DNA from 4 places in the Mesorhizobium sp. LSHC412B00 genome. Region 1 is predicted to be linked to each of the others. Evidence: predicted binding sites of a transcription regulator. Region 1 holds the regulator's gene; each other region holds the start of a gene.
The links. The regulator PhoB, encoded in region 1, activates phosphate uptake and scavenging genes when phosphate is short. The targets are predictions, from matches to a motif close to TGTCATNNANCTGTCAT.

Region 1 (7,551 bases):
GTGATGAACATCGTCGCCCTCTACATCGTGCGCAAGTACCGGGAGCAGTACGAATGACCGACATCCCCCTGGACACGATGGCGGGCGCCGTCGCGCGACCGCGCCGCGACATCGGGCTGAAGGCGCGCTATGCCGCCGAACGCCGGTTCCGCATCTATGGCGTGATTGCGATCTCGGTGGGCCTGGCGTTCCTGGCCATCATGCTGATCACCATCGTCTCGAAAGGCTACACCGCCTTCTGGCAGACGACGGTGACGCTGCCGGTCACCTTCGACGAGAAGGTGATCGATCCCTCCGGCAAGCGCGCGACCGACCCTACCGTGCTGATCAAGGCGAACTATCCCAAGCTCGCCGAAAACGCGCTGGTGGCCAAGCTCGGCATCGATCCGGCCAACAAGCCGATGATGCTGAAGCTCAAGGGCTTCCTGTCGGAAGGCGCCCGCGTCCAGCTGCGCGACATCGTCTCCGCCGATCCGTCGGTGATCGGCAGGACGCGTGACGTCGACATCCTGGCTGCCGCGAACCTCGACTCGGCCTTCAAGGGCCAGATCGACCTCGGCGTCGATGAAGCGCGCCGCAAGGTGTCCAACCAGCAGATCGACTGGATGAACAAGCTTAAAGCCGACGGCGTGATGGCCGAGCATTTCAACACCGGCCTGTTCACCTATGGCGCCTCCAGCCGGCCCGAAACGTCGGGCATGGGCGTGGCGATCATCGGCTCGTTCTACATGATGGTGATCGTGCTGTTGCTGGCGCTGCCGATCGGCGTCGCCGCCTCCATCTATCTGGAGGAGTTCGCCAAGAAGAACCGCTTTACGGACCTGATCGAAGTCAACATCAACAATCTCGCGGCGGTGCCGTCGATCGTCTTCGGTCTGCTTGGCCTTGCCGTGTTCATCAACTTCCTCGGCATGCCGCGCTCGGCTTCCTTCGTCGGCGGCCTGGTGCTGACCTTGATGACATTGCCGACCATAATCATCGCCACGCGCGCCGCCCTCGCCGCGGTGCCGCCGTCGATCCGCTCGGCGGCCCTAGGTCTCGGCGCCTCCAAGATGCAGATGGTGTTCCATCACATCCTGCCGCTTGCCGCCCCAGGCATCCTTACCGGCACCATCATCGGCCTGGCGCGTGCGCTCGGCGAGACAGCACCGCTGCTCTTGATCGGCATGGTCGCTTTCGTCGCCGATTATCCGACGACGCCTTTCGATCCGGCGACCGCGCTGCCGGTTCAGATCTATATGTGGGCAAACGAGGCTGAGCGCGCTTTTGTCGAGCGCATGTCCGGCGCCATCATCATCCTGCTCGTCTTCCTCATGGCCATGAACATCACCGCGATCGTGCTCCGGCGCCGCTTCGAGCGGCGCTGGTAGAAAAAAGGCAATTTGGTATGAACATCATGACCGAACAGTCCCTTGAGAATGCAGTGGGCGACAAAATGAACGCCAAGTCGAACGAAGTCATCAAGATGCGCGGCGACAAGGTCGGCGTCTTCTACGGCGAGAAGCAGGCGTTGTTCGACGTCAATCTCGACGTGCGTCAGAACCAGGTGACGGCGCTGATCGGCCCGTCCGGCTGCGGCAAGTCGACCTTCCTGCGCTGCCTCAACCGCATGAACGACACCATCGATTTGGCGCGGGTGACCGGCAAGATCACGCTCGATGAAGACGACATCTACGACAAGAACATCGATGTCGTCGAACTGCGCGCCCGCGTCGGCATGGTGTTCCAGAAACCCAACCCGTTCCCGAAGTCGATCTACGAGAACGTCGCCTACGGCCCGCGCATCCATGGGCTGGCCAAGCGCAAGTCCGACATGGACCAGATCGTCGAGCAGAGCCTGAAGAAGGCGGCGATCTGGAACGAGGTCAAGGACCGCCTGCAGGAGCCCGGCACCGGCCTGTCCGGCGGCCAGCAGCAGCGCCTGTGCATCGCGCGCGCCATCGCCGTGTCGCCGGAGGTGATCCTGATGGACGAGCCCTGCTCGGCGCTCGATCCGATCGCCACCGCCCGTGTCGAGGAGCTGATCGACGAACTGCGCCAGAACTACACGATCGTCATCGTCACCCACTCGATGCAGCAGGCGGCGCGCGTGTCGCAGCGCACGGCGATGTTCCATCTCGGCTATCTCGTCGAGGAGGGCGCCACCGACAAGATGTTCACCAACCCCGACGACAAGCGCACCCAGGACTACATTACCGGCCGCTTCGGCTGAGCCGTCCGGCGGGTGAATTTTCAGGCACGAGGACCAAGATCATGGGTGAACATACCGTCGCCTCCTTCGATGAAGAGCTCGGGCAGATCAGCAAGCTGATCGGCGACATGGGCGATCTGGCAGGCTCGATGGTCAGCGGCTCGACCAGGGCGCTGCTCAATTCGGACAATGCGCTGGCACAGCGTGTCGTTTCCGACGACGCCATCATGGATGCGCGCCAGCGCGAACTGGACGACCGCGCCATCACGCTGATCGCCAAGCGCCAGCCGATGGCCAACGATCTGCGCGCCGTGGTCGGCTCGATCCGCATGGCCGGCGACCTCGAGCGCATCGGCGATCTCGCCAAGAACATCGCCAAACGCGTCGGCACCGTGGGCTTGAGCGTCACGCCGCGCGACCTCTCGCACTCCATCGATGCCATGGCGCAGCTGGTGCTGATCCAGGTGCAAGGCGTCGTCGAGGAATATGCCGCCACCGATGCGGCAGCTCTTGCAAAACTCAGGAATGACGACGAGCGCATCGACGTCAAATACACGTCCGTGTTTCGTGAGCTCTTGACCTACATGATGGAAGACCCTCGCAACATCACCGCCTGCACGCATCTCTTGTTCTGCGCCAAGAATCTTGAGCGCATCGGCGATCATGTCACCAACATCGCCGAAAATGCGTATTATGTGCTGACCGGCCAGCAATTGCCCGCCAATCGTCCGAAGCAGGACGAGACGGCGATGGCCACGCCGGCCTGATGAGGGTGAACTGCCTATGATCGCGCCACGCATCATGGTCGTGGAGGACGAGGAGCCGCTAGGCGTGCTCCTCCGCTACAACCTCGAATCCGAAGGCTATCACGTCGAGGTGGTGACACGCGGCGACGAGGCCGAGATCCGCCTGCAGGAAAACGTGCCCGATCTCCTGGTGCTCGACTGGATGGTGCCCGCTGTTTCCGGCATCGAGCTCTGCCGGCGGCTTAGAGTGCGGCCCGAAACCGAGCGGCTGCCGATCATCATGCTGACCGCGCGCGGTGAGGAAAGCGATCGCGTGCGCGGCCTGTCCACCGGTGCCGACGACTATCTGGTCAAGCCATTCTCGACGCCGGAGTTCATGGCGCGCGTGAAGGCGCTGCTGCGCCGGGCCAAGCCGGAAGTGCTGTCCAGCGTGCTCAAGGTCGGCGACATCGTGCTCGACCGCGAGTCGCACCGTGTCTACCGCAAGAAGAGCGAGATCAGGCTCGGACCGACCGAGTTCCGGCTGCTCGAATTCATGATGCGCCATCCCGGCCGCGTGTTCTCGCGCAGCCAGCTGCTCGACAATGTCTGGGGCGAGACGATCTACATCGACGAGCGAACCGTCGACGTCCATGTCGGGCGCTTACGCAAAGCGGTCAACAACGGCCGCATGCCGGATGTCATCCGTACCATTCGCGGCGCCGGCTACGCGATCAGGGAAGACTAGGATGCTGCGCGTCGCGCCGTTGCCGGCCATTCAGGCGACATGCTTGCCGGATTTGGCCTGAATGCCCGGCGCGAAAATCTCCTGATCGACGAAGCCGAGCGCGCGCATGGCACAGCCTTCGCGGATCAGCGGCAGCTCGTTGGGCTCGGTGTCGAAGGAGATCGATTTCGAGTGCTGGCCGCCGGCGGTCTGGGCGATCGCTTCGCGCAATGCCGGCTCGATCAGGTCGAAGGCGGCGGCGCTGACGCCAACCATGGCGACAGGCGCCGGGTCGATCAGCGCAAACAGGCTGCCGAGGCCGAAGCCGAGCGCCTCACCGGCCTTGCGATAGGCTTCGCGCTCCGGGCCATCGGTTTCGCGGGCGCGCGCGGCGAGTGCGCGCATATCAGCGTCGCCGATATCGACCGGCTCGGCATCTTCGCTCATCATTTTGGCGCTGCGCCAGATGGCGTAGTTTCCGGCATAGGCCTCGACGCAGCCGCGCCGCCCGCAGCGGCAGAGCGCGCCGCCCGGACGGTGGATCATGTGGCCGAACTCGCCGCCCGAGGAATGGGTGCCGGTGAACAGTTCGCCTTTCAGCACCAGCCCCATGCCGATGCCGTGCGACAAGAGGATCGCGATGAAATTGTCGCGGTAGCGCTCGGGCTGGCGCCATTGCAGGGCCACCGCCATCATATTGCAGTCGTTCTCCATGGTGGCAGGAATGCCGAATTCCGCTTCCAACATGTCGGCGAAGGCAATGTCGGTCAGTGGCGTGATTGGCGACCACAGCATGGCCCGCGCCTGCGAATCGGTGATGCCCTGGATGCCCATGGCAATGCGGGCGATGCTCTGGACATCGAGGTCCGGGTCCGCGAGACGCCGCCCGACGATTGCTACGCATTCGCCGATCAGCTCGTCGCGCGGCATGGTCAGCGTGTCGAGCCGGCGCTGTTCTTCCGCGACCACCTGGCCGGCATAGTCGATGACGGTGACGGAGAGGAAGTTCAGCGACAGCACCACGGTCATGACCGCCGCCGCTTCCGGGTTGAGGCCAAGGCCGACCTGCGGCCGGCCGCGTTTCAGCGAGCCGGTCTCGCCAGGCTTGCCTTCAATCAGGATGCCTTCTTGAATTAGATCAGACGAGATTGCCGATATCGTCGAATGGCTGAGGCCGGTGGTCGCCGCAATCTCGGTCCGCGACGGCTGGCCGGCCCGGCGCACGGCCGAAATCACCATCGCACGGTTGCGACGGCGCAGATCGTCGTGGCGGATCCCAACCGACATTTGTTTTCCTCCCGGCCTCCTCGCGCCTCATGATAGTGAAGGCGTTCGACGGCACCAGCCAAATATTGGCAGACGCCGGCAGCCCTGTCATTGTTTATTGCGGAGCTCGAAAAAATTCGGCAACGCTATCAGAATCCATCATAATCGATGTTGACAGTGCCTTATCATTGAACCAGTATTTTTTCGAGGCTCGAAAAAATGGAGCCTCTTTGTGCAGGCCTTCGGGCCGGTTTTGTCGCGCCGTGGGCGGCGCAGGGAGGGTTATAATGAACAGATTTGCAGCCGCCATGCTGGCGGGTGTCGCCATGTCGCTGGCGCTGATGTCGGTCGCGCAGGCGAAGGACAAGGTCATCGGCGTGTCGTGGTCGAACTTCCAGGAAGAGCGCTGGAAGACCGACGAGGCGGCGATGAAAACGGCGATCGAAGCCGCCGGCGACAAGTACATTTCGGCCGACGCGCAGTCCAATCCCGGCAAGCAGCTGACCGACGTCGAAAGCCTGATCTCGCAGGGCGCCAACTCGCTGATCATCCTGGCGCAGGACGCCTCGGCCATCGGCCCGGCGGTGCAGAAGGCGCTGGACGAAGGCATTCCGGTCGTCGGCTATGACCGCCTGATCGAGAACAAGGACGTTTTTTACCTGACCTTCGACAACAAGGAAGTCGGCCGCATGCAGGCCCGCGAAGTGTTCAAGGCGAAGCCCGAAGGCAACTATGTCTTCATAAAGGGCTCTGGCTCGGATCCGAATGCCGATTTCCTGTTCTCGGGCTCGATGGAAGTGCTCAAGGAAGCCATCGACTCGGGCAAGATCAAGAATGTCGGCGAGGCCTATACCGATGGCTGGCTGCCGGCCAACGCCCAGAAGAACATGGAACAGTTCCTGACCGCCAACGACAACAAAGTCGATGCCGTGGTTGCGGCCAATGACGGCACCGCCGGCGGCGTTGTCGCCGCGCTGACGGCGCAGGGCCTTGCCGGAACGGTTCCGGTCTCGGGCCAGGACGGCGACCATGCCGCCCTGAACCGCATCGCGCTCGGCACGCAGACGGTGTCGGTGTGGAAAGACGCGCGCGAACTCGGCAAGAACGCCGCCGAGATCGCCTCGCAGCTTGCCGATGGCAAGAAGACGGGCGACATTGCCGGCGCCAAGGACTTCACCACGCCTGACGGCAACACCGTCAAGTCGCTGTTCCTGACCCCCGTCGCGATCACCAAGGACAACCTCAACGTCGTCATCGACGCCGGCTGGATCAAGAAGGACGAAGTCTGCACAGGCGTCGCCGCAGGCAGCGTCGCGGCTTGCAACTGATCTCGACGACTTGAAGAAATGAGGCGCCGCGGCTGTCAAGCCGCGGCGTTTTCTCTACGAGAATTGTGTGTTTCCGCCATCGGCGGCAAACTTCTAGGCTGTGGTCCGGCATCCGCGCCAGACGGCAAGCCGCTGGAGGACATCATGACCGACACGACCTCAAATCCGCAGGCCGATACGGCACGAGCGTCTGAACTCGGCGCGGTCGCCCGGTTCCTGAAGGCGACCGAGCTCGACACGCGCATGCTCGGCATGGTCGGCGCGCTGCTGGTCATCTGGGTCGGCATACATATCCTGTCGGGCGGGCTTTTCCTGACGCCGCGCAATCTTTGGAACCTGTCGGTGCAGACGTCCTCGGTCGCGATCATGGCGACCGGCATGGTACTGGTCATCGTCATGCGCAACATCGACCTTTCGGTGGGCTCCGTCGAAGGCGTGATCGGCATGATCATGGGCGTGGCACAGGCCGAATTCCTGATTCGCGTCATCGGCTTCCAGCTTGGAAACCCCTGGCTCTGGGTCGTCGCGCTTGCCGCCGGCGTGGTGCTTGGTCTGCTGATCGGCGCGTTCCAGGGCTTCATCATCGCCTATATGCAGGTTCCGGCCTTCATCGTGACGCTTGGTGGCCTGCTGGTCTGGCGTGGCATGGCATGGCTCATCACCAGCGGGCGCACGGTCGCGCCACTCGACGCCACCTTCCAGCTGATGGGCGGCGGACCACGCGGCTCGATTGGCGCCGCTGCCAGCTGGATCGTCGGCATCGTCGCCTGCGCGGCGGTCGCCTTCGCGCTGCTCAACGGTCGCTCACAGCGCAAGCGCTTCAGCTTTCCACTGCGCCCCGTCTGGGCCGAGACCTTGCTTGGCGTGGTCACTTGCGCGGCCATCCTCGGCGCCGTGTGGATCGCCAATTCCTATCCATGGCCGATCGGCATCGTGCGCCAGTACGCACAGCAGAACGGCATCACCGTTCCCGAAGGCGGGCTGTTCATCGCGCATGGCATCGCCATACCGGTGCTAATGGCGGTGATTGTCGGCATCATCATGACGTTCATCACCAAGCGCACGCGTTTCGGCCGCTATGTCTTCGCCATCGGGGGCAATCCGGAGGCAGCGGAACTCGCCGGCATCAACACGCGCTGGGTGACCATGAAGGTGTTCATGATCATGGGTGTGCTGGCTGCAATCAGCGCGGCGATCTCGTCGGCCCGTCTCAATGCGTCAACCAATGCGCTGGGCACACTGGACGAGCTTTTGGTGATCGCGGCCGCTGTCATCGGCGGCACGTCGCTCGCGGGCGGCGCCGGAACGGTGATG
Region 2 (7,551 bases), on a different contig from region 1:
GAAACTGCCGCCAAGGTCAGGCAGAAGATGGCTGCCGCCGACATCGGGGAAGAAACCGATGCCGACTTCGGGCATGGCGAACTGGGCGTTCTCGGTCAGCACGCGCTGCGAGCCGTGGAACGAGATGCCGACGCCGCCGCCCATCACGATCCCGTCGATCAGCGCGACGTAGGGCTTTTTGTAACTGTTAATGCGGGCGTTAAGCCGGTATTCGTCGGCGAAGAACTCGACCGGCGGCTTTCCGGCGCGGGCCTCGTAGACGTGCATGATGTCGCCGCCGGCGCAAAACGCCCTGCCCTCGGCCTTGACGACGACGACATCGATGCCGGCGTCGCGTTCAAAAGCGTCGAGCGCCTTGTCCAGCGCCTTGATCATGCGATGTGTCAGCGCATTGAGCGCCTGCGGCCGCGTCAGCGTGACGACGCCTGCCTTGCCCAACCGTTCGAAGCGGATCTCGTCGCCGCCGCCAAAGTCCATCGTCAGAGAATCCCTCCCCGCGCCTGCGGGACTGAAGTGCTAAAGGTGGCGCATGGGTGCGTCAACCGGCGGGCGCGGTTTGGATTTTCGCAAGGCAACGCGACCGTGCTTTGCCCCCGACAGAAATGCGCGCAAAATTGCCGGGCAAAACAGCCTTTCTTCTGATGCAGGGACAAACGCATGACGCTTGAAACCGCAGCGCCGAGCCATGGCTGGGAGATGCCGAAAAAGTTCGACCCGGATGATGTTCTCAGCCGCCCGCTGATGGCCAATCTGGCGACCGTGCCCGCTGACGGCGCGCCGCGCAACGCGCCGATGTGGTTCATCTGGGAGGACGCTGCGATCTGGCTACTCGGCTCGACCGGCGCAAGTGCTGTCAAACACCTCGAACGTGACCCGCGCTGCGCCGTGGAGATCGTCCATTTCGACAATGAGGCCGGCATCCTGCTGCATCTCGGCCTGCGCGGCGTCGCCACCATAGAAGCGATGGCGCCGAACCGCTTCAAACGGCTGCTGCACAAATATCTCGGCCCGGAGGCGACCTGGAACCGCTGGTTCATCGACAATGTCGCCGACATCGGCCATCCGGACGGGCGCCTGATCCGGCTCGCCCCGGAGAGCACCTTCACCAACAATGTGTCGTTCTTCAAAACCGGCCCAGAACTGGCGTGGCCGCCGAAGCCGTAAGCAGCGCGTTATCGACTGGCACAATCGTGTCGCATTGGTCAGCGGCAAGGCCTCGTGGTAAAAGCCGCCCCGACCCGGAGTTTTTGCGATGAACAAATTCACCCCCGCGACGAGCAACAAATTCGCACCGGCAAAGCCCGCCGGTGCGCGCAGCGTCGACGAGATCACCGGCAGCCGCCGCTTGCGGCGCATGCGCAAGGCCGACTGGTCGCGCCGCCTGGTGCAGGAAAACCGGCTTACGGTGAACGATCTGATCTGGCCGATCTTCGTCATCGACGGCAAGAACACGCGCGAGCCGATCGCCGCCATGCCCGGCGTCTTCCGCCTGTCGCTGGACCTCGCCGTCAAGGAGGCCGAGCGGGCCGCTAAGCTCGGCATTCCGGCGATCGCCACCTTCCCCAATGTTGAACTCAGCCTGCGCGACCAGACGGGATCGCACATCCTCGACCCGGAAAACATCATCAACCGCGCCACCCGCGCCATCAAGGACGCGGTGCCGGAGATCGGCATCATCACCGATGCGGCGCTCGACCCGTTCACCTCGCACGGCCATGACGGCATCTTGCGCGACGGCATCATCGTCAATGACGAGACAGTGGAACAGGTGACCGCCGCGGCCGTCATCCAGGCAGCGGCCGGCGCCGACATCATCGCGCCGTCCGACATGATGGACGGCCGCATCGGCGCCATCCGCGACGCACTCGACGCCAATGGTTTTCAGGATGTGGCGATCATGTCCTATGCGACGAAATTCGCCTCCGCCTTCTACGGCCCCTACCGCGAGGCGGTCGGCACCGCCGGCCTGCTCAAGGGCGACAAGAAGACCTACTATCTCGACCACGCCAATTCCGACGAAGCGGTGCGCGAGGCCGAGCAGGATATCGCCGAGGGCGCCGACATGCTGATGGTCAAGCCCGGCCTGCCCTATCTCGACATCATCCGCCGGCTGAAGGACGAGTTCCAGATGCCGACCTTCGCCTACCAGGTGTCAGGCGAATATTCGATGATCAAGGCGGCGGCCGCCAATGGCTGGATCGACGGCGAAAAGGCGATGCTGGAATCGCTGCTCGCCTTCAAGCGCGCCGGCTGTGACGGCATCCTGACTTACTTCGCGCCGGAAGTGGCGCAACTGCTGAAGGGTTAGCCGGAACCTGGATGCTCCGGGTTCCGGCTTTTCCTCACGCCTTTGGCAAATAAGGAATCGTTCCGGCGAGATCGGTATCGTCGATCAGTTGGAAGCGGCTGTCGCTGCCCTTCTGACGCTCCGCCACAAACGGAGCGTATTGCGGATCGTTGGTGAAGGCTTCGGCTGCCTTTGCCGACGGAAACGCCATGATGGCGATCAGGCTGGTGTCGAGCGGCTTGCCCTCCAGCGTCTTCACATTGCCGCTGCGGGCGAGATACTTGCCGCCATGCTTGTGGACGAGGTCATGCACCGAAGCGGCATAGGCCGGCACCCATTTGTCGTCCTTCACCTTGATGTCTGCGATCACGTAAGCGGTCATTGTCCAACTCCTCATGGATCGGCACCGGACTGCCCGGTGACGTGACCGCTGCCTCGCATGGCGGCGCCGGACCGCTCCAGTCACAGAACTGTACCGGGGGTGCCAGTACAGCTTCTGTACTGGCTGAACTCAGGTTTTCTGAATAAGGTCCGGCAACATCTTTTGGAGCTCACCACATGACACAAGCCGGTTACAAGCAATTCTGCCCGCTCTCCATGGCCGCCGAGCTGCTCTGCACACGCTGGACCATGGTGCTGCTGCGCGAACTGGTGGCGGGGTCGACCCGCTTCAACGATTTGCGCCGCGGCGTGCCGAAAATGTCGCCAACCCTTCTGTCGCAACGGCTCAAGGACCTCGAGGCCGGCGGCATCGTCGAGCGGACCGAGATCGCGACCGAGAAGGGCGTGTTCGAATACCGGCTGACCGAGGCGGGCCGGGATTTGCGCCCGGTTGTCGAGGCGATGGGGTTTTGGGGCCAGAAATGGGTCGAGGCCAGGCTGTCGCTCAAAAACCTCGATCCGTCGCTGCTGATGTGGGACATGCGGCGCAATCTGAACCCCAGTCCGCTGCCGGACGGGCGCACCGTGATACAATTCCTGTACCATGACCTGCCGGCGTCAAAACGATCGTGGTGGCTGATCGTCGAAAAGCAGGGCGAGGTCGATCTTTGCTGGTACGATCCGGGCTTCGACGTCGATCTCTACGTCTCGACCGATCTGTGCACCATGACCTCGATCTGGATGGGGCTGACGACAGTTCACAAGGAACGCGACAAGATCAGCCTGACCGGCGATCTCGACGTCGCCGGCAAGATGCAGATCTGGCTTGGGCTCAGCCCGTTTGCGGTGATGCCGAAGCGCGTGGCGGCTTGAGGTCCCTGCGCATTCCACAGATCGGCTTGCCTCTAAAATACTAGTTGCAAAATGCAATCAGTTTGAATACTGATTGCAAATCACAACTGGTCATCAAAGGGAGTCTTCCATGTCCAAACTCCGCGTCAATGCCTTCACCTTGTCGCTCGACGGTTTCGGCGCCGGTCCTGACCAGGACCTGCAAAATCCGCTCGGCGTTGGTGGCGAAGATCTGCACAAATGGATGACCGGCACCCGCACCTTCCACGAGATGGTCGGCAAGGATGGCGGCAGCACCGATGTGGACGACCGGTTCACCGTCCGCAGCTTCGACAATGTCGGCGCCTGGATCCTCGGCCGCAACATGTTCGGTCCAATCCGCGGCGAATGGCCAGACGAGAGCTGGAAAGGCTGGTGGGGCGACAACCCGCCCTATCATGTGCCGACCTTCGTGCTGACCCACTACGAGCGCGACTCCATTGTGATGGAAGGCGGCACCATTTTCCACTTCGTTACCGGCGGCATCCACGCCGCGCTCGAACAAGCAAAGGCCGCGGCCGGCGGCAAGGATGTCCGCGTCGGCGGCGGCGTTTCCACCATCCGGCAATATCTGCAAGAGAAGCTCATTGACGAGTTGCATCTGGCGGTGTCGCCGGTGTTGCTCGGGAGGGGCGAGAGCCTGTTTGCCGGGCTGGATATGCTGAAGCTGGGTTACCAGTGCACCGAGCAGGTGGCGACAGCGCTCGCCACGCATGTGACGATCAAGCGGGTGTAAGCCTCATTTGGGAAAATTGCGATCCGTCGCGCCCCCTCTGTCCTTCCGGACATCTCCCCCACGCCGGGGGAGATCGGATGTCGCGCCGGCTTTCGCCACTCATCAACGTAGCAAGAAGGGCGCCATCGGCGAAGCTGCCAATCTCCCCCCTTGTGGGGGAGATGTCCGGCAGGACAGAGGGGGGCGCGAAAGAATGCCGTCCTCTCGTGTCTTCAATTGCGAAGACGCTCAATACTTCTCCGGCACGTAAAGCTCGCGCGGCAGGACCTGGCGCTCGTACTCCGGGTTGAACACCCGCTCGGGCAGCGTGATTTCTTCGTGCGGCACGTCCTCATAGGGCAGCTGTTTGAGGAGATGGTCGATGCAGTTCAGCCGCGCCCGCTTCTTGTCGTTGCCTTCGACGATGTACCACGGTGCCTCGGGGATGTTGGTGCGGGCAAACGTCTCTTCCTTGGCCTTGGTGTACTGCTCCCAGCGCACGCGCGACTGCAGGTCCATCGGCGACAGCTTCCACTGCTTCATCGGGTCGTGGATGCGCATCATGAAGCGCATCTGCTGTTCCTCGTCGGTGATCGAGAACCAGTATTTGACCAGCGTGACGCCGGAGCGGACCAACATGCGCTCGAACTCCGGCACGTCGCGGAAGAACTCTTCGACCTGATCGGGTTCGGCAAAGCCCATCACCCGCTCGACGCCGGAGCGGTTGTACCAGGAGCGGTCGAACAGCACGATCTCGCCGCCGGCCGGCAGATGCGGCACGTAGCGCTGGAAATACCACTGCGATTTTTCGCGCTCGGTCGGCGCCGGCAGCGCCACGACGCGGCAGATGCGCGGGTTGAGGCGCTGGGTGATGCGCTTGATGACGCCGCCCTTGCCGGCGGAATCGCGTCCTTCGAAAACCACCACCAGCTTCTTCTTGTGGTAGGCGACCCAGGACTGCAGCTTGATTAGTTCCGACTGCAAGCCGATCAGGTCGCGGAAATACTGCATGCGGTCGATCGACGGCGGATGCGCGTTCTTGTAGATCTTGGAGATCTCCAGCGACAGCGCCGGCTCCGACATTTCAAGCTCATAGTCCTCGTCGAGCATGTCGGCGAGTTCGGCTTCCAGCCAATCCCTGGCCGGAGAATTCTGCTTCAACTCGGTCATTTCCACTGCTCCGCTTGCCGGCTGACATGAAACCCTGAGCCGACTTGATATAGGCCGGCAATGACGGTTTTATTGCAACCCGCCAGCCAGCCGATCATCGCTGCAAATCGGCGAGGCATGGCTGATCCATCGCCGTGGCATGGCGACAAGCCGCTCAAATTGTCCTACAAATGGCCGACCCGTTCGGGCTGCCCGCCCTTCTCCAGTAAATCCCCACCCACCAAAATTGCGAGGACCGACATGGAATACCGCACGCTTGGCCGTTCCGGCTTGAAAGTTTCGACGCTGACCTTGGGAACCATGACCTTCGGCGGCAGCGGGCCGTTCGCTGCCGTCGGCAATTCCGATCTCGCGGAGGCCTCGCGCATCATCGACACTTGCATCGATGCCGGCATCAATCTCATCGACACCGCCAATGTCTATTCGAACGGATTGTCGGAAGAGATCATCGGCGAGGCGCTCGGCGGCAAGCGCAAGAAGGACGTGCTGATCGCCTCCAAGGCGCGCATGCGGATCGGCAAGGGCCCCAATGACGAGGGCCTGTCGCGCCATCATCTGATCCGCGAATGCGAGAAGAGCCTGAAGCGCCTCAGGACAGATGTCATCGACATCTATTTCCTGCACGAATGGGATGGCGCGACGCCGCTCGAGGAAACCATCGCCGCGCTCGACACGCTGGTTGCCCAGGGCAAGATCCGCTATGTCGGCTGCTCCAACTATTCCGGCTGGCAGGTCATGAAGGCGCTCGGCATCAGCGACAGCCAGCACCAGCCGCGCTTCGTCACCCAGCAGATCCACTACACGCTGGAAGCACGCGAGGCCGAGTATGAGCTCTTGCCGATCTCGGTCGACCAGGGCCTTGGCGTGCTGGTGTGGAGCCCGCTCGCCGGCGGCCTGCTGTCGGGAAAATACCGCCGCGACAGTCCGACGGCGCGCCAGATCGGCGGCTGGTCGGAACCACCGATCCGCGACGAGGACCGGCTGTGGCGGATCGTCGACGTGCTGGTCGACATCGGCGCCACTCGCGGCGTCTCGGCGGCCCAGGTGGCGCTGGCCTGGCTGCTTGGCCGGCCGGCCGTCAGTTCGCTGGTGATTGGCGCACGCAACGAGGCCCAGTTGAAAGACAATCTCGCCGCGGCAAGCCTGACGCTGTCCTTTGATGAACGCCAGCGCCTCGATGCCGTCAGCCGGCCGCCGGTGCTCTATCCCTACTGGCACCAGCAGTTTACGGCGAAGGACCGCTTCGGCCCGGCCGATCTGGTTATGGACCGCAGCGTTATCTGACTTAAGGGCGCCGGAAGCGGCTAGCCCGCGATAAACCGCCAGACCTGCGGATCGGGCTCGATCTGGCCGCTGAGCACGAAATATTTGTAGAGCACGAGCAGGCAGATCGCCTGCTCGGCCCGCTCGTCGGCGAATTTGCGGCAATAGGCGTTGGCCGCCGCAACGATGCGCTGGGCCTCGGCCGGATGCTGCTCGAGATGATGCACCCGCTCGGCCAGATCGCTGAAGTCGGGCGCCAGCGGCACATAATGGACATCGGGCTCGAGTTGCCCCTCGGCGAACCAGGTCTCGTAAGTCGGCGGCGGCATCAGGCAGAGCGAGTTCGAGCTCATGATCCATTTCAGATTGGTCGCGACATCATTGCCTTCGAGCGAGATGATGTAGCGATAGCGGCGCTGCTGATCGATGCTGAGATAGGGCTTGCGGTATTCCGCAAGTGCTGTCGCCCTCGGCGTGCCGACATCGCAGAACGGCAGATTGCGGGCTGCATCCAGCAACAAGGTGCGGATCGGATTGTTGAGTTCGCCGCGCCAAACGACGAGCGGATGCTTGTCGGCGAAGGCGACATCGTCGGCCGGCATGTAGAAATGACGGAACTTGTTCAGCTTGAACAGGACGCCGTTGCCGTTGTCGCCCGCTATCGGCCGGTCCTTGACGATCGACGGCATCTTCGGCACTTCGATGACGTCGCCGAATTCCAGGTCGATGCGCAGATCTGGGTCGAAATAACGGGTGAACTCCTTCAGATCGTAATAGTACATGCTGCGGTCCGACGGCAGCCGGCTGACCGGCACGGCCTCGGGGCTGGGGCTAAAAGGCTCCC
Region 3 (7,551 bases), on a different contig from region 1:
GAAGGCGATCACACCAGAGACCGCCGCGATCCTGATCGAACCGGTACAGGGCGAGGGCGGCATCCGCCCGGTGCCGACGCAATCCTTGAAGCGGCTGCGGCAGCTCTGCGACCAGCATGGCCTGCTGCTGATCTTCGATGAGGTCCAGTGCGGTATCGGTCGCACCGGAAAGCTGTTCGCGCATGAATGGACCGGCGTGACGCCAGACATCATGGCGATTGCCAAGGGCATTGGCGGCGGCTTCCCGATGGGCGCGTGCCTCGCCACCGACGACGCTGTCGTCGGCATGACGGCAGGCGTGCATGGCACCACTTTCGGCGGCAATCCGCTGGCCATGGCGGTCGGCAACGCTGTGCTCGACGTCGTGCTGGAAGACGGCTTCCTTGAAGACGTCCAGCGCAAGGCATTGCTGATGAAGCAGGGCCTGGCGGCGGTCGCCGACGAATTTCCCGATGTCATCGAAGGCATCAGGGGCAGCGGCCTGATGCTTGGCCTGAAATGCGCCATGCCCAACACCAAGGTCAACATGGCGCTGCGCGACCAGCATCTGCTGGCGGTGCCGGCAGGCGACAACGTCATTCGTCTGCTGCCGCCGCTGACCGTCACCGACGCCGAGATCGGCGAAGCGCTCGATCGCATCCGCGCCGGCGCCAAGGGCCTGACCGACGCCATCGCCGCGGCCGCCGCGAAGTAATCCCGAGAACCATTCCCGATGAGCCTTCGCCATTTCACCGATCTTTCCGCCGTTTCCGAAGGCGATCTGCGCCTGATGCTGGACGATGCGGTGGTGCGCAAGGCGCGCCTCAAGGCCGGCGAACGGACCAAACCGCTCGAAGGCAAGGTGCTGGCCATGATCTTCGACAAGCCGTCGACGCGCACGCGCGTGTCCTTCGACGTTGGCATGCGACAGCTCGGCGGCGAGACCATCATGCTGACCGGCACCGAAATGCAGCTCGGCCGCTCCGAGACCATTGCCGACACCGCCAAGGTGCTGTCGCGCTATGTCGACGCCATCATGATCCGCACCACGTCGCATGAGCGGCTGCTCGAGCTGACCGAGAATGCCACGATTCCGGTCATCAACGGGCTGACCGACGACACCCATCCCTGTCAGCTGATGGCCGACATCATGACCTTCGAGGAGCATCGCGGTCCGGTTGCCGGCAAGACCATCGCCTGGACCGGCGACGGCAACAACGTGCTGCATTCGCTGCTCGAGGCCTCGGCGCGGTTCCGCTTCAACCTCAATGTCGCCGTGCCGGAAGGCAGCGAGCCGGCGCAGAAGCACATTGACTGGTCGAAGAGCAATGGCGGCAAGCTGCACTTCACCCGCTCGCCCGAAGAGGCCGTCGACGAGGCCGACTGCATCGTCACCGACTGCTGGGTGTCGATGGGCCAGGAACACCGCGCCCGCGGCCATAATGTCTTCTCGCCCTATCAGGTCAATGCGGCGCTGATGGCCAGGGCCAAGCCCGACGCCCTGTTCATGCACTGCCTGCCGGCGCACCGCGGCGAGGAAGTGACCGACGAGGTCATCGACGGTCCGCATTCGGTGGTCTTCGACGAAGCCGAGAACCGGCTCCACGCCCAGAAGGCGGTTTTGGCCTGGTGTCTGGGCGCTTGATCTCCAAGCGCTTGATCCGGGGCGGCGCGATGCCTATTTGCGCCCCATCACGCAAATCAAGCGCGTTTGGACGCATGCACCCCTCCGGGCCGCATGGCCGCGCCCTGGAGCTTTGTCATGTTGGAAACGCATCAAGTGACTGAACATCACCCCAAACTCGGCGAGTTCGGCTATGCCGGCGACGATCATGTCGTGCCCTTCGAGGTAGGCCCGCTCGACGTGCGCGGCCGCACCGTGCAGCTCGGGCCGATGCTCGACGCCATCCTCAACCGTCATGACTATCCCGAGCCGGTCGCCCGCCTGCTGGCGGAAGCCTGTGTGCTGACGGTGCTGCTCGGCACTTCGCTCAAATTTGAAGGCAAGTTCATCCTGCAGACCCGCACCGACGGGCCTGTCGACATGCTGGTCGCGGATTTCTCCACGCCCTCGGCATTGCGCGCCTATGCGCGCTTCGATGCCGACCGGCTGGAGGCCCTGGTGGCCGCAGGCCAAACCTCGCAGCAGACGCTGCTGGGCAGCGGCGTTTTGGCGCTGACCATCGACCAAGGCGCGCACACGCAGCGCTATCAGGGCATCGTCCAGCTCGACGGCGAGACGCTGGAAGACGCCGCGCGCACCTATTTCCGCCAGTCGGAGCAGATCCCGACCGACCTCCGGCTGTCGGTGGCCAAGCTGCTGACGCCCGGCCCCGGCGGTGCGCGCGAGCAGTGGCGCGCCGGCGGTATCCTGGCGCAGTTCCTGCCGCAGTCACCCGAGCGCATGCGCGTGCCGGACATTTCGGGCGGCGACGGCGATCCGCGTGACGTGACGCAGGAGCCGGCCGACAATTCGTGGCGCGAGCTGGTGGCGCTGCTCGGCACCATCGAGCCGACCGAGCTGATCGACCCGACCATCGGCGCCGAGCGGCTGCTCTACAGGCTGTTCCACGAACATGGCGTGCGCGTCTTCGGCGGCGTGCCGGTCGCCGACCAATGTTCCTGCTCAAGGGACAAGATACGCGGCATCCTCGAGGGGTTTTCCGCGCAGGAGATCAAGGACAGCACCGAAGATGGCGGCATCCACGTCGCCTGCGAGTTCTGCTCGAAGCAGTACGACTTCGACCCGGCGGAGTTTGCAGCTCAGTAGCATCTCTTCCTTCTCCCCGTTCACGGGAGAAGGTGCCCGAAGGGCGGATGAGGGGCAGCGCGAACTTTGGTGAATGGCCGCGCATAGCCTGCGTCATGTGCGTGGAAGATAACCTCATGAGTCCGGCGGCGCCCCTCGTTGCACTGCCGGGCATTTCTCCCCGTATAGAGATGGGGAGAAAACCCCTAATTCACCGTCCGCCGCGTCCCCGGCAGATCCAGCGAAAACGCGGGAATAGCGACGTCGAACGTCTCGCCCTTTTTGTTGCGCATGGTGTAGTGGCCGACCATGAAGCCGGAGGGCGTCGAGAGCGGGCAGCCTGACGTGTATTGATAGCTGTCGCCGGGATTGAGCTCAGGCTGGTCGCCGACCACGCCGGCGCCGCGCACTTCCTCGATCCGGCCGCTGCCGTCGGTGATGTGCCAGTAACGCGACATAAGCTGCACGAAATCGTCCGACTGGTTGTCGATCGTCACCTGGTAGCCCCAGACATAACGGTTCTCCGCCGGGTCCGAGCGGTCCTCCAGGTAGAACGGTCTGACCTGCACTTCGATGTTGCGCGTGACGGCGCGATACATGGGCTGCTCCGGTTGCGCGGCAAGGAACATTTGTCGCGCTATGCGGTTTGATACGCGCACAACGGCATGTCCTGCCAGCCTCAAAGCGGAGGTGCCGACAAACAATGTCATTTAAGTGACACATGACAGTGTTGGTGTGGGCAAACCTTGCCGGCGACTCAAGGCCCATCTGTCGACTGACAAAGCAGCCGCGAGCGGCCTTTCCGGAGTGACCAGATCTCATGGAACTAGCTCTCACAGCCGCCTTCGCTTCCTCCGCTTTGCTTCTTTCCAATCTTGCCAGCATCCTGCTTGCTTCGTCGAAACTGCAAGCGCGTCGCCTTATCCCTCCGCCGTCCGACGAGCAGCCACCGGTCTCGATCGTCGTACCGTCGCGCGGCGTGGAGCCGTTCACACAAGAGACGCTGCAGCGAGCCTTCTCGCTCGACTGGCCGCGCTACGAACTGATCTTCTGCGTCGCTCACGCCGACGATCCCGTCGTCAAACTGATAAACAGGGCGATCGTCCTGTTTCCCAACGTGCCGGCCCGGCTGCTGATCGGCGACGACCGCGTCAGCAGCAACCCGAAGCTCAACAACTGCGTCAAGGGCTGGGAAGCGGCGCTCTATCATTGGGTTATTCTCGCGGATTCCAACGTGCTGATGCCAAGGGATTACGTCCAGCACCTGATGGCGGCCTGGCGGACCAATACCGGGCTTATCTGCTCGACGCCGATCGGCTCTCGGCCGGATGGCTTTTGGGCCGAGGTCGAATGCGCGTTCCTCAACACGCTGCAGGCGCGCTGGCAATATGCCGGCGAGGCGCTCGGTCTCGGCTTTGCCCAGGGCAAGAGCATGCTGTGGAACAAGCCGATGCTCGATACCAATGGCGGTATCCGCGCGCTGGCCGCCGAGATCGCCGAGGATGCTGCTGCAACCAAGCTGGTCAACGGACTGGGCCTGCACGTCAATCTCGTTGCCTCGCCTTTCGAGCAACCACTGGGGCAGCGCCGACTTGCCGACATCTGGTCGCGCCAGGCGCGCTGGGCGCGGTTGCGCCGCGTCACTTTCCCGCTGTTTTTCGCACCCGAGATCCTGACCGGCGTCGCCGTGCCGTTGGCGTTGGCGCTGGTGGCGGCCGCAAGTGCCGGCATCAGCCTGCCGGCCACGGTGTTGGCCGTGCTGACGGCGGCCTACATTCCCGAATGCGCGCTGGCCGCGGCCAAGGGCTGGCACCTGTCGCTGCGCATGGTCCCGGCGATGATGGTGCGCGACATGATGCTTCCCGCCATCTGGGCGCGCGGCTGGCTGAGCGGCGCCGTCGACTGGCGCGGCAACATCATGACCATCGGCACCAAGACGGCCGAACTGGAAGAGGTTTCGTCGGGAGCGTGACGCCTCGCGGCCTATCCGGCGGCCTTCAGCGCCTGCGCAACGTCCTCCAGCAGATCGTCCGTATCCTCAAGACCGACCGACAGCCTGAGCGTTCCCGGCCCGATGCCAAGCTCGGCGCGAGCTTCGTCGCTGAGGTTCTTGTGCGTGGTGGTCGCCGGATGGGTGATCAGGCTCTTGGCGTCGCCGAGATTGTTGGAGATCAGCACGATGTCGAGCGCGTTCTGCAAGGCGAAGGCCGCCTGCTTGCCGCCCTTGACGTCGAGGCAGATCAGCGTCGATCCGCCCGTCATCTGCTTCTTGACGATGTCGGCCTGCGGGTGGTCGGCGCGGCCGGGATAGATGACGCGGGCGATTTCCGGCCGTCCTGCCAGGAAATCCGCGATCTTGGCCGCGCTTTCCGTCTGCTGGCGCACCCGAACCGGCAGCGTCTCCAGGCCCTTGAGCAGCGTCCAGGCGTTGAACGGCGACAGGCTCGGGCCGGTGTGGCGGAAATAGTCGTGCAAATTCTCGTCGATCCATTTCTTGTCCGACAGGATGATGCCGCCGAGACAGCGTCCCTGGCCGTCAATGTGCTTGGTCGCGGAGTAGACGACGATATGGGCGCCGAGCTGCAAGGGCTTCTGCTGCAAGGGCGTGGCAAAGACATTGTCGACGATCAGCCTGGCGCCGATCGAGGTGGCGAGCGCCGCCACCGCTGCGATGTCGACCACTTCCAGCGTCGGATTGGTCGGGCTTTCCAGGAAGAACAGTTTCGTGTTCGGCCGCACCGCCTTTTCCCAGTTGGCGATGTCGGTGCCGTCGACCAGCGTTGCCTCGATGCCGTATTTCGGCGCCAGCGTCTCCACCACCCAGCGGCAGGAGCCGAACAGCGCGCGCGCCGCAACGATATGGTCGCCGGCCTTGGCGCTGCACAGGAGCGCTGCCGTCACCGCCGCCATGCCGGACGCCGTGGCGCGCGCATCTTCGGCACCCTCCAGCGCGCACATGCGCTTTTCGAACATGTCGACGGTAGGGTTGGCATAGCGCGAATAGATGAAGCCCGGCTCCTCGCCCTTGAAACGGGCCTCGGCAGCCTGCGCCGTCTCGTAGACATAGCCTTGGGTGAGGTACATCGCTTCGGACGTCTCGCCGAACTGGGAACGCAGCGTTCCCCCGTGCACGAGTGCGGTCTGAGGTTTCCAGTTACGCTTCTTGGTGCTCATCGCTTTTGTTCCAGACACAAAAAAACCGGCCGCGAAAGTCGCAACCGGTCCATATGGCCTTGCGGCCCGACGGTCCTTTAGCGACTTGTTTAACGTGGCTGCAAGCCGACCGGCCAAATCACCACGGGATAACGACCCTTTAGACCTCACCTGCGCTTGCGTCAATTGCCGGCTTCATTAAGAGGTTTGTACCAGGCAGGTTCCGCAATGATATCCAGCGGTTTTGCGGCAAGAACCTGCCACAAAGAGACCGACCTTGGAGCGGAGCCAGCCTTTTGCGGCAGACAGGCATTCTTCCCGATCAGGACATTTCCGCGCTGTTTCAGTCCGGCGCGCTCAAGTCGCCGCGCGCGCTCGATGTCGACCAGGTGCAGCCGGCGAGCCTCGATCTCAGGCTCGGCGACAAGGCTTTTCGCGTGCGCGCCTCCTTCCTGCCGGGTCCCGATCATCTGGTGGCCGACAAGCTTCACCGGCTGAAATTGCATGAGTTCAGTCTCGCCGAGGGCGCGGTGCTGGAAACCGGCTGCGTCTACATCGTGCCGCTGCTCGAAAGCCTGGCGCTGCCCGCAAACGTGTCGGCCTCGGCCAACCCGAAGAGCTCGACCGGCCGGCTCGACATCTTCACCCGGGTGATGACCGATCGCGGCCATGAGTTCGACAAGATCGCCCCCGGCTATCACGGGCCGCTTTATCTCGAAGTCAGTCCGCGCACCTTCCCGATCGTCGTACGCGCCGGATCGAGGCTGTCGCAGATCCGCTTTCGCACCGGCAACGCGCTGTTGTCGGAGGCAGAACTGAACGAATTGCACCGCGCCGAGATGCTGGTGGCGACCGAGCCGCCCAACATTTCCGGCGGCGGCATTGCGCTGTCGATCGATCTCGACGGCGACCAGAACGGCCTGGTCGGCTATCGCGGCAAGCATCACACCGGCTTGGTCGATGTCGACAAGCGCGCCGCCCAGGATGCCGTCGATTTCTGGGAGCCGCTCTATAAGAGCGGCGCCGGCGAACTGGTGCTCGACCCGGACGAGTTCTACATCCTGGTCAGCCGCGAAGCCGTGCACGTGCCGCCGCTCTACGCCGCCGAGATGACGCCCTTCGATCCGCTGGTTGGCGAATTCCGTGTTCACTATGCCGGCTTCTTCGATCCGGGCTTCGGCCATTCGGCCTCAGGCGGCACCGGCAGCCGGGCGGTGCTCGAAGTGCGCAGCCACGAAGTCCCGTTCATCCTCGACCACGGCCAGATCGTCGGCCGGCTGGTCTACGAACACATGCTGAAGCGGCCGCAGGCGCTTTACGGCACCGATCTCGGCTCGAATTACCAGGCGCAAGGCCTCAAGCTCTCCAAGCATTTCCGCCCCGCCGGCTGAACCTTCGATCACCGTCAGGCAAAATACTTGCCTGCGCTGCCTCACCATGCTTGGCTGCCTTTCGGTGGCCGGCAAGAGAACGGCGCGCAAGGGGAACCAAAATGCAGATTTCAAGATGGATCATATCGGCAGCGGGCGCTGCCATGCTGGTGATATCGGCCGGCTCGCTGGCTGAGGCGCAGGAGAAATTGAAGATCGGCACCGAGGGCGCTTATCCGCCCTTCAACACCATCACCGCGGACGGCAAGATCGAGGGCTTCGACATCGACATTGCCAATG
Region 4 (7,551 bases), on a different contig from region 1:
CCATGCCGACCAGCTCGCCGGCATCGTTTTCGAAATGCCATGGCGCGTTGGTGCTGCCGGTGCCGACGATCAGCTTTCCGCGGTCAAGCGCGGTGCGCAGAACGCTGTCGGATGCGGCTTGTGCCGCCGCCTTTTCGGCGCTGACAGCGGTCATCACGCCCGCCGTTGCAAGCCCGGCCATGCCTAGTTTCAGAAAATCTCGCTTGGATGCGTCGTTCACTGCGACCTCCTGTTGTTTGAGTTCCCCTTACAGACACACGTGTCGCCGACCTGATTGTCTCTTACAATAGACACATGTATCCTATACAAGACAGATACTAACATCAGGAATCAGTTATGCAAGACAGCAATGGACTCACGGATCGGGCGGAGCTTGGTCCAGCCGGGAGCCCGACGCCCGACAAGACCTCCGGCTCGCGCGAGAAGGGCCTCAACCGGGTGCTGGAGATCCTGGACTTCCTGCATGTTACGCAGCGCGCCATCGGCATTGGCGATCTCGCCAAGGGGGTGAATGCGCCGCGCTCCACCACCTATACGCTGGTGCGTTCGCTGGTCGATGCGGGTCTCCTGGAGATGGAGGGCGACGGCAACCGGGTCTATTTCGGCAAGAAGCTCTACCTCTATGGAATGGACTATGTCAGGGGCAACGACCTGCTTAGGCGGGGCCGGCAGGAGGTCGACAATCTGTCGCGCGAGACCGGCGAGACCTCCGAATTGTGCATGCTGCAAAGCGGGCGCTATACCATCGTCCATTCCAGCCCCGGCACCAGGCCGTTCCGCATCAGCTCGGCCACCGGCCTGCAGATCCCGCTGCCATGGACGGCATCGGGGCGGCTGCTTCTGGCCGGATTGGAAAGGGCCGCCATCCAGGACATGGTCTCGGAAGACGACCTTTTGCTGCCCGACGGCCGCAGGCTGCAGTTCGACGACTTCGTTGCCGATATCGCGACGGCCAGAACGACCGGCTATTGCATCACTTCGGGGCTGGTCGACGCCTACACCAAATGCCTGGCCGCCCCTGTCTTCGCGGCCGCCGGCAAGGTCGAGGCGACGATGTGCCTGGTGGTGCCGATCGACACTTCAGCGGAGAAGACCGACGAATTGCTGACGTTGCTGCGCCATCGCGCGGCGCGGCTGTCGATAGCGGGGTGAGCAGTTAGGCCCCGAGGCCGTCGGCTAAGCGATGATGTCCGGAATGATCTTGTCTTCCAGCGCCATCAGCCGGTCCTTGAGGAAAAGCTTCTTCTTCTTCATGCGCTGGATCTGCAAGGGGTCGCAGCCCATGGCGATCATCGCATTGATGGCCGCGTCGAAATCGGCATGCTCCTGCTTCAGGCGGGAAAATTCGAGGCGGACATCGGCCTTTTCCTGGTCGGACATTCTCTACCGTCTGCATGTCTGCGGCGCCCGGCAATGGGCATGATTGGGCGGGGGCGGCATCAATTGCCGCCGGCGCGCAGCCAATATCACATATCACATTGTCGTGGAATGCTACCACGCAGCATTCGACATCGCAGCCGGATGGTGGCAGACTGTCATGGTGCCGTCACAGATGCGACCTGCGGTGGACGTGCCTTTGACGGCTGCAATCGAGGAAACCATGAAAGGGAGAACCAATCATGTCTCTTGCATCCCATCTTGATGAGTTGCAGCGGAAACACGGTGATATCGAACGCGAGATCGACGATGCGATGAACCATCCATCGGTCGACGACCTCGAAATCGTGAATCTGAAGCGACGCAAGCTGGCACTCAAGGACGAGATTGAAAAACTGAAGGCGAAACCGACGAGACACTGACGCCCTTCCAGGATTAGACGCGCCGCCTTGGCGCGTGACTATCGCTCCGGTGGCGACATGCCGCCGGAGGCCTGTTTTTGCTACTGATTCCGATACTGTTGGCCGGCGAAACCCGTCTGTGGGGTCGCCGCGCTGCTGCGATTTGGCGGCTCTGCTTGTCTGTCGCCATTGACAAGCCATCTTTGCTCCTCCACCTCATGCCCGAACCTCAGCGCTATGCGCTGATAGCTGATTGAGCGTGCGTCGACGTGGACGTGTGTCGCTCGGGTGATCAAGAGGCTGCCGGCATGACCGGGTATTTTTCCTCCCCCTTTGGGCGCCGGACATCGGTCGGCGTCGATGTCGGCGGCGTGGTCGTCGGCGGCGGCGCGCCGGTCGTCGTGCAGTCGATGACTAACACCGACACGGCCGATATCGACCAGACCGTCGCGCAGGTTGCGGCTTTGCATCGCGCTGGCTCCGAGATCGTGCGCATCACCGTCGATCGTGACGAGAGCGCCGCCGCCGTGCCGCGCATCCGCGAACGGCTCGAGCGGCTCGGCATCAATGTGCCGCTGGTCGGCGACTTCCACTATATCGGCCACAAGCTGCTGGCCGACCATCCGGACTGCGCCGAGGCGCTGGCCAAATACCGCATCAATCCCGGCAATGTCGGCTTCAAGGACAAGAGGGACCGCCAGTTCGCGGCGATCGTCGAAATGGCGATCAGGCATGACAAGCCGGTGCGCATCGGCGTCAATTGGGGGTCGCTCGATCAGGAGTTGCTCACCCGGCTGATGGACGAGAACCAGCGCCAAGGCTTCCCGCTGACGGCGCAGGAAGTAACCCGCGAGGCGATCGTGCAGTCGGCGATCCTGTCGGCCGAAATGGCTGAAGAGATAGGCCTCGCCCGCGAAAAGATCATCCTGTCGGCCAAGGTCAGCGGCGTGCAGGATTTGATCGCGGTCTATACCGAGCTTGCCACGCGTTCCAACCATGCGCTGCATCTTGGCCTCACCGAAGCCGGCATGGGATCCAAGGGCATCGTCGCCTCGTCGGCTGCCATGGGCATCCTCTTGCAGCAAGGCATTGGCGACACCATCCGCATCTCGCTGACGCCGGAGCCGAATGGCGATCGCACGCGTGAGGTGCAGGTCTCGCAGGAACTGCTGCAGACCATGGGCTTCCGTCAGTTCGTGCCGATCGTCGCCGCTTGCCCCGGCTGCGGTCGCACGACCTCCACCGTGTTCCAGGAGCTCGCCCAGAACATCCAGGCCGATTTGCGCAAGAACATGCCGGTCTGGCGGGAGAAATATCCCGGCGTCGAGAACCTCAAGATCGCGGTGATGGGCTGCATCGTCAACGGCCCCGGCGAATCCAAGCACGCCGATATCGGCATCTCGCTGCCCGGCACCGGCGAGACGCCGACCGCGCCCGTCTTCGTCGACGGCAAGAAGTCGGCGACGCTGCGCGGTCCGTCGATCGCCGCCGATTTCGAAAAAATGGTCGCCGATTATATCGAGCAGCGGTTTGGACAGCACGGCAAGGCTGCGGCCGAATAAGCCATGCGGGGGCTGCTGAAAGCCGGTGTGATCCTGCTCTGCGGGCTGGGTGCCGGACAGGCACTTGCCGATCCACCGCAATCGCGCTCGGCGGCGAAACGATTGATCGGCCGTGTCTGTGACCTGATCGAGACGCATGCCGAGCGGAACGGCCTGCCGAAGGATTACTTCGCCCGGCTGATCTGGAAAGAAAGCCGCTTCGATCCCAATGCGGTTAGCCCGGTCGGTGCCGAAGGCATCGCCCAGTTCATGCCGGGCACCGCCAAGATGCGCGGGCTGGCCGATCCTTTCGATATCGACCAGGCGATCCCGGCTTCGGCGAAATATCTCGCCGAAATGAAGACCGGCTTCGGCAATCTCGGCCTGGCGGCGGCTGCCTACAATGCCGGCGAGAGCCGCGTTTCGCGCTGGCTGGGTTCCGGCGGTTTCCTGCCGATGGAGACCGAGAGCTACGTCTTCGACATCATGGGCGAACCGGCCGACAAGTTCTCCGACAGCGCCTACGCCGGAACGATCGAGCCGCTCGACGGGAAAACCAGCTTTGCCGTCGCCTGCCGCAAGCTGCCGGTGATCATGTCTAGAACCGTGGCCATGGCGTCGATCAATGTGAAGCCATGGGGCGTCCAGGTGGCCGGCAATTTCCGCAGGGGCGCTGCGATCAATCAGTGGCTGCGGGTCAGGAGCCGGTTTCCGGCGCTGCTTTCCGGTCGTGACCCGGTGGTCAGCCGGGTGCGCACGCCGATCGGCCGACGCGGCATCTACGCCGTCAGGATCGGTGTCGACGACCGTAGCGCCGCCAACGTCATCTGCCAGAAACTGCAAAGCGTCGGCGGCGCCTGTATCGTCGTGCGCAACCGATAGGGGGCGACATGACGGCCAAAATCGTCCTGCTCAATGGCGTCGGCAGCGCCGGCAAAAGCTCGATCGCCAGGGCGCTGCAAACAATCGCCGCTGAACCGTTCCTGCATGTCCAGATGGATGCTTTCATCGACATGCTGCCGCCGGCGCTGCAGGATCATGCCGACGGGTTTTCCTTTGAGACGGTGCTGGAAGACGGCAGGCCGTCGGTGGTGATCAGGAGCGGGCCGGTCGGCGCGCGAGCCATGCGCGGCATGCGCCATGCCATCGCCGCCATGGCCGGGCAAGGCAACAATCTCATCGTCGACGACGTGATCTTCAATGACGAGATAGCGGAGCACCGCAAGTTGCTGTCGAGCTTTGACCTGCATCTGGTCGGCGTCATGGCGCCGCTGGAGGTGCTGGAAGCGCGCGAGGCCGCGCGCGCCGACAGGCTGCCTGGCCTGGCGCGCTGGCAATATGGACGCGTCCACAAGGGCATGGACTACGACCTCGAAGTCGACACCAGCCGGCTGACGCCGCTTGAATGCGCCCGTCGCATCCAGGAAAGATTCCGACTATAGTGGCCGGTGTTCTTTTGTTGCAATCATGGCTCTTCCAATCGCCCAAAAGCGATAGTCACCCGTCATGTGCAGGGTCGTGGCGATTAAATATTAATGAGCCCTGCTGTAGCAAAAGAGGTCGATATCTCCGACGAGAGCTTTTTTGCGATCGTCAAAAAGGCGGGGCATAGGGGGCGGTGGCAAATTTCCTTAGACGCGTTGTAAGTGAACTTGAAACGCCGCGCGCCAAACGGCCGTTCGGTTCTGGCTGGCTGTCCGGCTCGATTGGCTTGCTTGCCGGGGTCACCGCCCTGCTGATGGTCATCGTGCTGCGCTACCCGTCGCTTACATCGATGCCGGATCTGGCCCCCATCCACCAGATGCTGTTCTTCAAGCCGGTGCTCTATTTCGTCCTCATCTCCGGCTATATCCTGGCGATCCTCAGCATGACGCTGCGCAGGCAAAAGACGCTCGGCGCGGCAGCGATGTTCACTGTGCTGCTGGCGTCGCTGGTCGGCATGCTTCCGGTGCGCCATCAACTGCACATCGACGGGGTGTTCTTCGGGCTCGATTTCTTCATCCTGAACGCCTTGTTCATGGGTGTGCTGTTCGTCCCGCTCGAACGTCTTTTCGCGCGCAACAAGGATCAGACCGTGTTCCGCGACGAATGGCGCGAGGACCTGTTCTACTATCTGGTCTCGTCGCTGCTGGTGCAGATTTTGACCTACCTGACCTTGGCGCCGTCCAACTTCGTCAATTCACAGGGCGCCCTTGGTTCGGTGCGCGCCTGGGTCCACGGCTTGCCGTGGCTGGTGCAACTGCTGGCGGTGATGTTCCTGACCGACCTTGCCCAGTATTGGGTGCATCGGGCCTTTCATCGCATTCCCTGGCTGTGGAAGTTCCATGCCGTGCACCATTCCGCCAAGTCGATGGACTGGATTGCCGGTGCGCGCATGCATTTCCTGGAAATCATCGTGCTGCGCAGCCTGACGGCCACCCCGATGTTCGTGCTGGGGTTCGATGAATCGGCTATCCAGACGTATATATTGATCGTCTACGTCTATTCGTCGTTCATCCATTCCAACATCGGAACCAGTTTCGGTCCAGTCGAAAAGGTGCTGGTGTCGCCGCGTTACCACCACTGGCATCACGGCCTCGAAAAAGAAGCGATCGACGTAAATTTCGCCATCCATTTCCCGCTGCTCGACCGGCTGTTCGGCACCCATCATATGCCCGAAGGGCGCTGGCCGAACGGCTACGGCATTCACGGACATCCCGTTCCGAACGGATACTGGCAGCAATTCCTCTATCCCTTCCGGCGCGGCTAGACTGGAGCCTTTCGCGAAGCGCGCGTGTCACCGCGCCCTGGCGGGGTTAGCCCAATCCATGACAAGCGACAGAGTCCCAGATGCTTGACGGCTACATAATCTGCGGCACGCCGAGAACCGGAAGCACTTTGCTGTGCGGCCTTCTGGCCTCGACGAAAACAGCCGGCGATCCGCACTCATTCTACCGGCGGCAGGACAAAGCGGAATGGGCCGAAGAGTGGAAATTGCCGCATCCCGAGACGATGAGCGCGCATGATTTCGACGTCGCCTATCTCGGTGCGGCAATCAGCGCGGGAAGGGGCGGAACAGGCGTCTTCGGCTTGCGCCTGATGCGGGAAAACCTGGGTGAACTCTCGGCCATCCTCGACCGGATCTACCCAGACCTGCCATCGGACAAAGCACGCTTTGAAAAGGCCTTCGGCCGGATCCTCTACATCCATCTTTCGCGCGAAAACAAGCTGGCGCAGGCGGTGTCGCTGATCAAGGCCGAGCAGACTGGGCTTTGGCACATCGCGCCCGACGGAACCGAGATCGAACGGGTCGCACCGCCGCAGGAACCCCGCTACGATTTCAAGCGGATCCAGCGCGAGCTTGCCGAACTCGAAGCCTATGACGCGGGCTGGAATGTCTGGTTCGCGGAGCAGGGGATCGTCCCGCTGCGCATCGGCTATGAGCGCCTGTCAGCCGATCCGGCAGCGGCATTGTCATCCATCTGCAAGGCCCTGGGCGTTCCGGCGCCGAATGCCGCCGACGTAAAGCCGGGCGTCGCCAAGCTCTCCGACGAGACCAGTCTCGACTGGATGCACCGCTATCGTCTGGACGCGGCGATTTGATCAAGCCCTCTTTACCGTGACCGTTTCGCTGAGCCATGTGCCGATCTTACTGCCGAGGCGGTCGGGCGACACCGGCTTGGGCAGATAGTCGTCCATTCCGGACTCGATACATTTGTCGCGGTCGCCCTTCAGTGCGTGAGCGGTGACGCCGATGATTGGTGTGTGATTGCCACTCGCTGCCTCCGCCGCCCGGATGGCGCGGGTCGCCTCGTAGCCGTTCATCTCCGGCATGGAGACGTCCATGAGGATCAGCTTCGGCCGCAGCGCCCGGTACATCTCAACGGCCGTGCGGCCATTGCTGGCGATGCGGTAGCTGAGGCCAAGCCCATTGAGGATTTGGCCGAACACCAGCTGGTTCACGTCATTGTCCTCGGCGATCAGAATATCGATCGGGCCGTTTGGCGTGGCGATCGATTCAGGCACTGTGGCCGCCGGAATTGCCGGGCCGCGAATGACGGTGAAGGCGGGTGGCGTCACGGGTGCCGCCTGCGGAACAACAGGCTCGCGAACGAACTGGGCCTTGCCGATCTGGGCCCGCGCTTTCTGGATGGCCGAGATGACGGTGCCGAGCAGGATGGCCGAGCGCGCCGGCTTGGTGAGATGCGCGGCGATGCCGAAATCGATGACCATCTTGCCGAAATCGACCTGAT

Region 2: the regulator PhoB is predicted to act here: its motif matches at 5,505-5,521, upstream of ppk2 (polyphosphate kinase 2).
Region 3: the regulator PhoB is predicted to act here: its motif matches at 3,433-3,449, upstream of X757_RS146040 (ceramide glucosyltransferase).
Region 4: the regulator PhoB is predicted to act here: its motif matches at 1,534-1,550, upstream of X757_RS139395 (YdcH family protein).

What each region holds. Positions count from the first base shown of each region.
Region 1 covers NZ_AYWB01000015.1:52,305-59,855, reverse strand. Annotated here, with positions in the region: gene pstC (phosphate ABC transporter permease subunit PstC) at 1-57, shown strand, start outside; gene pstA (phosphate ABC transporter permease PstA) at 54-1,370, shown strand; gene pstB (phosphate ABC transporter ATP-binding protein PstB) at 1,388-2,212, shown strand; gene phoU (phosphate signaling complex protein PhoU) at 2,254-2,958, shown strand; gene phoB (phosphate regulon transcriptional regulator PhoB) at 2,975-3,664, shown strand; gene X757_RS142125 (ROK family protein) at 3,695-4,930, opposite strand; gene xylF (D-xylose ABC transporter substrate-binding protein) at 5,197-6,237, shown strand; gene X757_RS142135 (sugar ABC transporter permease) at 6,382-7,551, shown strand, end outside.
Region 2 covers NZ_AYWB01000019.1:16,938-24,488, reverse strand. Annotated here, with positions in the region: gene X757_RS140185 (enoyl-CoA hydratase/isomerase family protein) at 1-477, opposite strand, end outside; gene X757_RS140190 (pyridoxamine 5'-phosphate oxidase family protein) at 658-1,164, shown strand; gene hemB (porphobilinogen synthase) at 1,253-2,308, shown strand; gene X757_RS140200 (DUF1330 domain-containing protein) at 2,343-2,669, opposite strand; gene X757_RS140205 (helix-turn-helix domain-containing protein) at 2,846-3,541, shown strand; gene X757_RS140210 (dihydrofolate reductase family protein) at 3,651-4,295, shown strand; gene ppk2 (polyphosphate kinase 2) at 4,524-5,444, opposite strand; gene X757_RS140220 (aldo/keto reductase) at 5,685-6,728, shown strand; gene X757_RS140225 (glycosyl transferase family 90) at 6,749-7,551, opposite strand, start outside.
Region 3 covers NZ_AYWB01000010.1:48,223-55,773, reverse strand. Annotated here, with positions in the region: gene X757_RS146020 (aspartate aminotransferase family protein) at 1-694, shown strand, start outside; gene argF (ornithine carbamoyltransferase) at 713-1,624, shown strand; gene X757_RS146030 (Hsp33 family molecular chaperone) at 1,718-2,749, shown strand; gene apaG (Co2+/Mg2+ efflux protein ApaG) at 2,935-3,327, opposite strand; gene X757_RS146040 (ceramide glucosyltransferase) at 3,549-4,700, shown strand; gene X757_RS146045 (O-succinylhomoserine sulfhydrylase) at 4,712-5,902, opposite strand; SAM riboswitch at 5,960-6,037, opposite strand; gene X757_RS146050 (2'-deoxycytidine 5'-triphosphate deaminase) at 6,178-7,272, shown strand; gene X757_RS146055 (ABC transporter substrate-binding protein) at 7,374-7,551, shown strand, end outside.
Region 4 covers NZ_AYWB01000021.1:15,163-22,713, reverse strand. Annotated here, with positions in the region: gene X757_RS139380 (transporter substrate-binding domain-containing protein) at 1-181, opposite strand, end outside; gene X757_RS139385 (IclR family transcriptional regulator) at 337-1,152, shown strand; gene X757_RS139390 (YdcH family protein) at 1,177-1,380, opposite strand; gene X757_RS139395 (YdcH family protein) at 1,620-1,799, shown strand; gene ispG (flavodoxin-dependent (E)-4-hydroxy-3-methylbut-2-enyl-diphosphate synthase) at 2,087-3,340, shown strand; gene X757_RS139405 (lytic transglycosylase domain-containing protein) at 3,344-4,201, shown strand; gene X757_RS139410 (chloramphenicol phosphotransferase CPT family protein) at 4,210-4,761, shown strand; gene X757_RS139415 (sterol desaturase family protein) at 4,938-6,068, shown strand; gene X757_RS139420 (Stf0 family sulfotransferase) at 6,149-6,901, shown strand; gene X757_RS139425 (response regulator) at 6,902-7,551, opposite strand, start outside.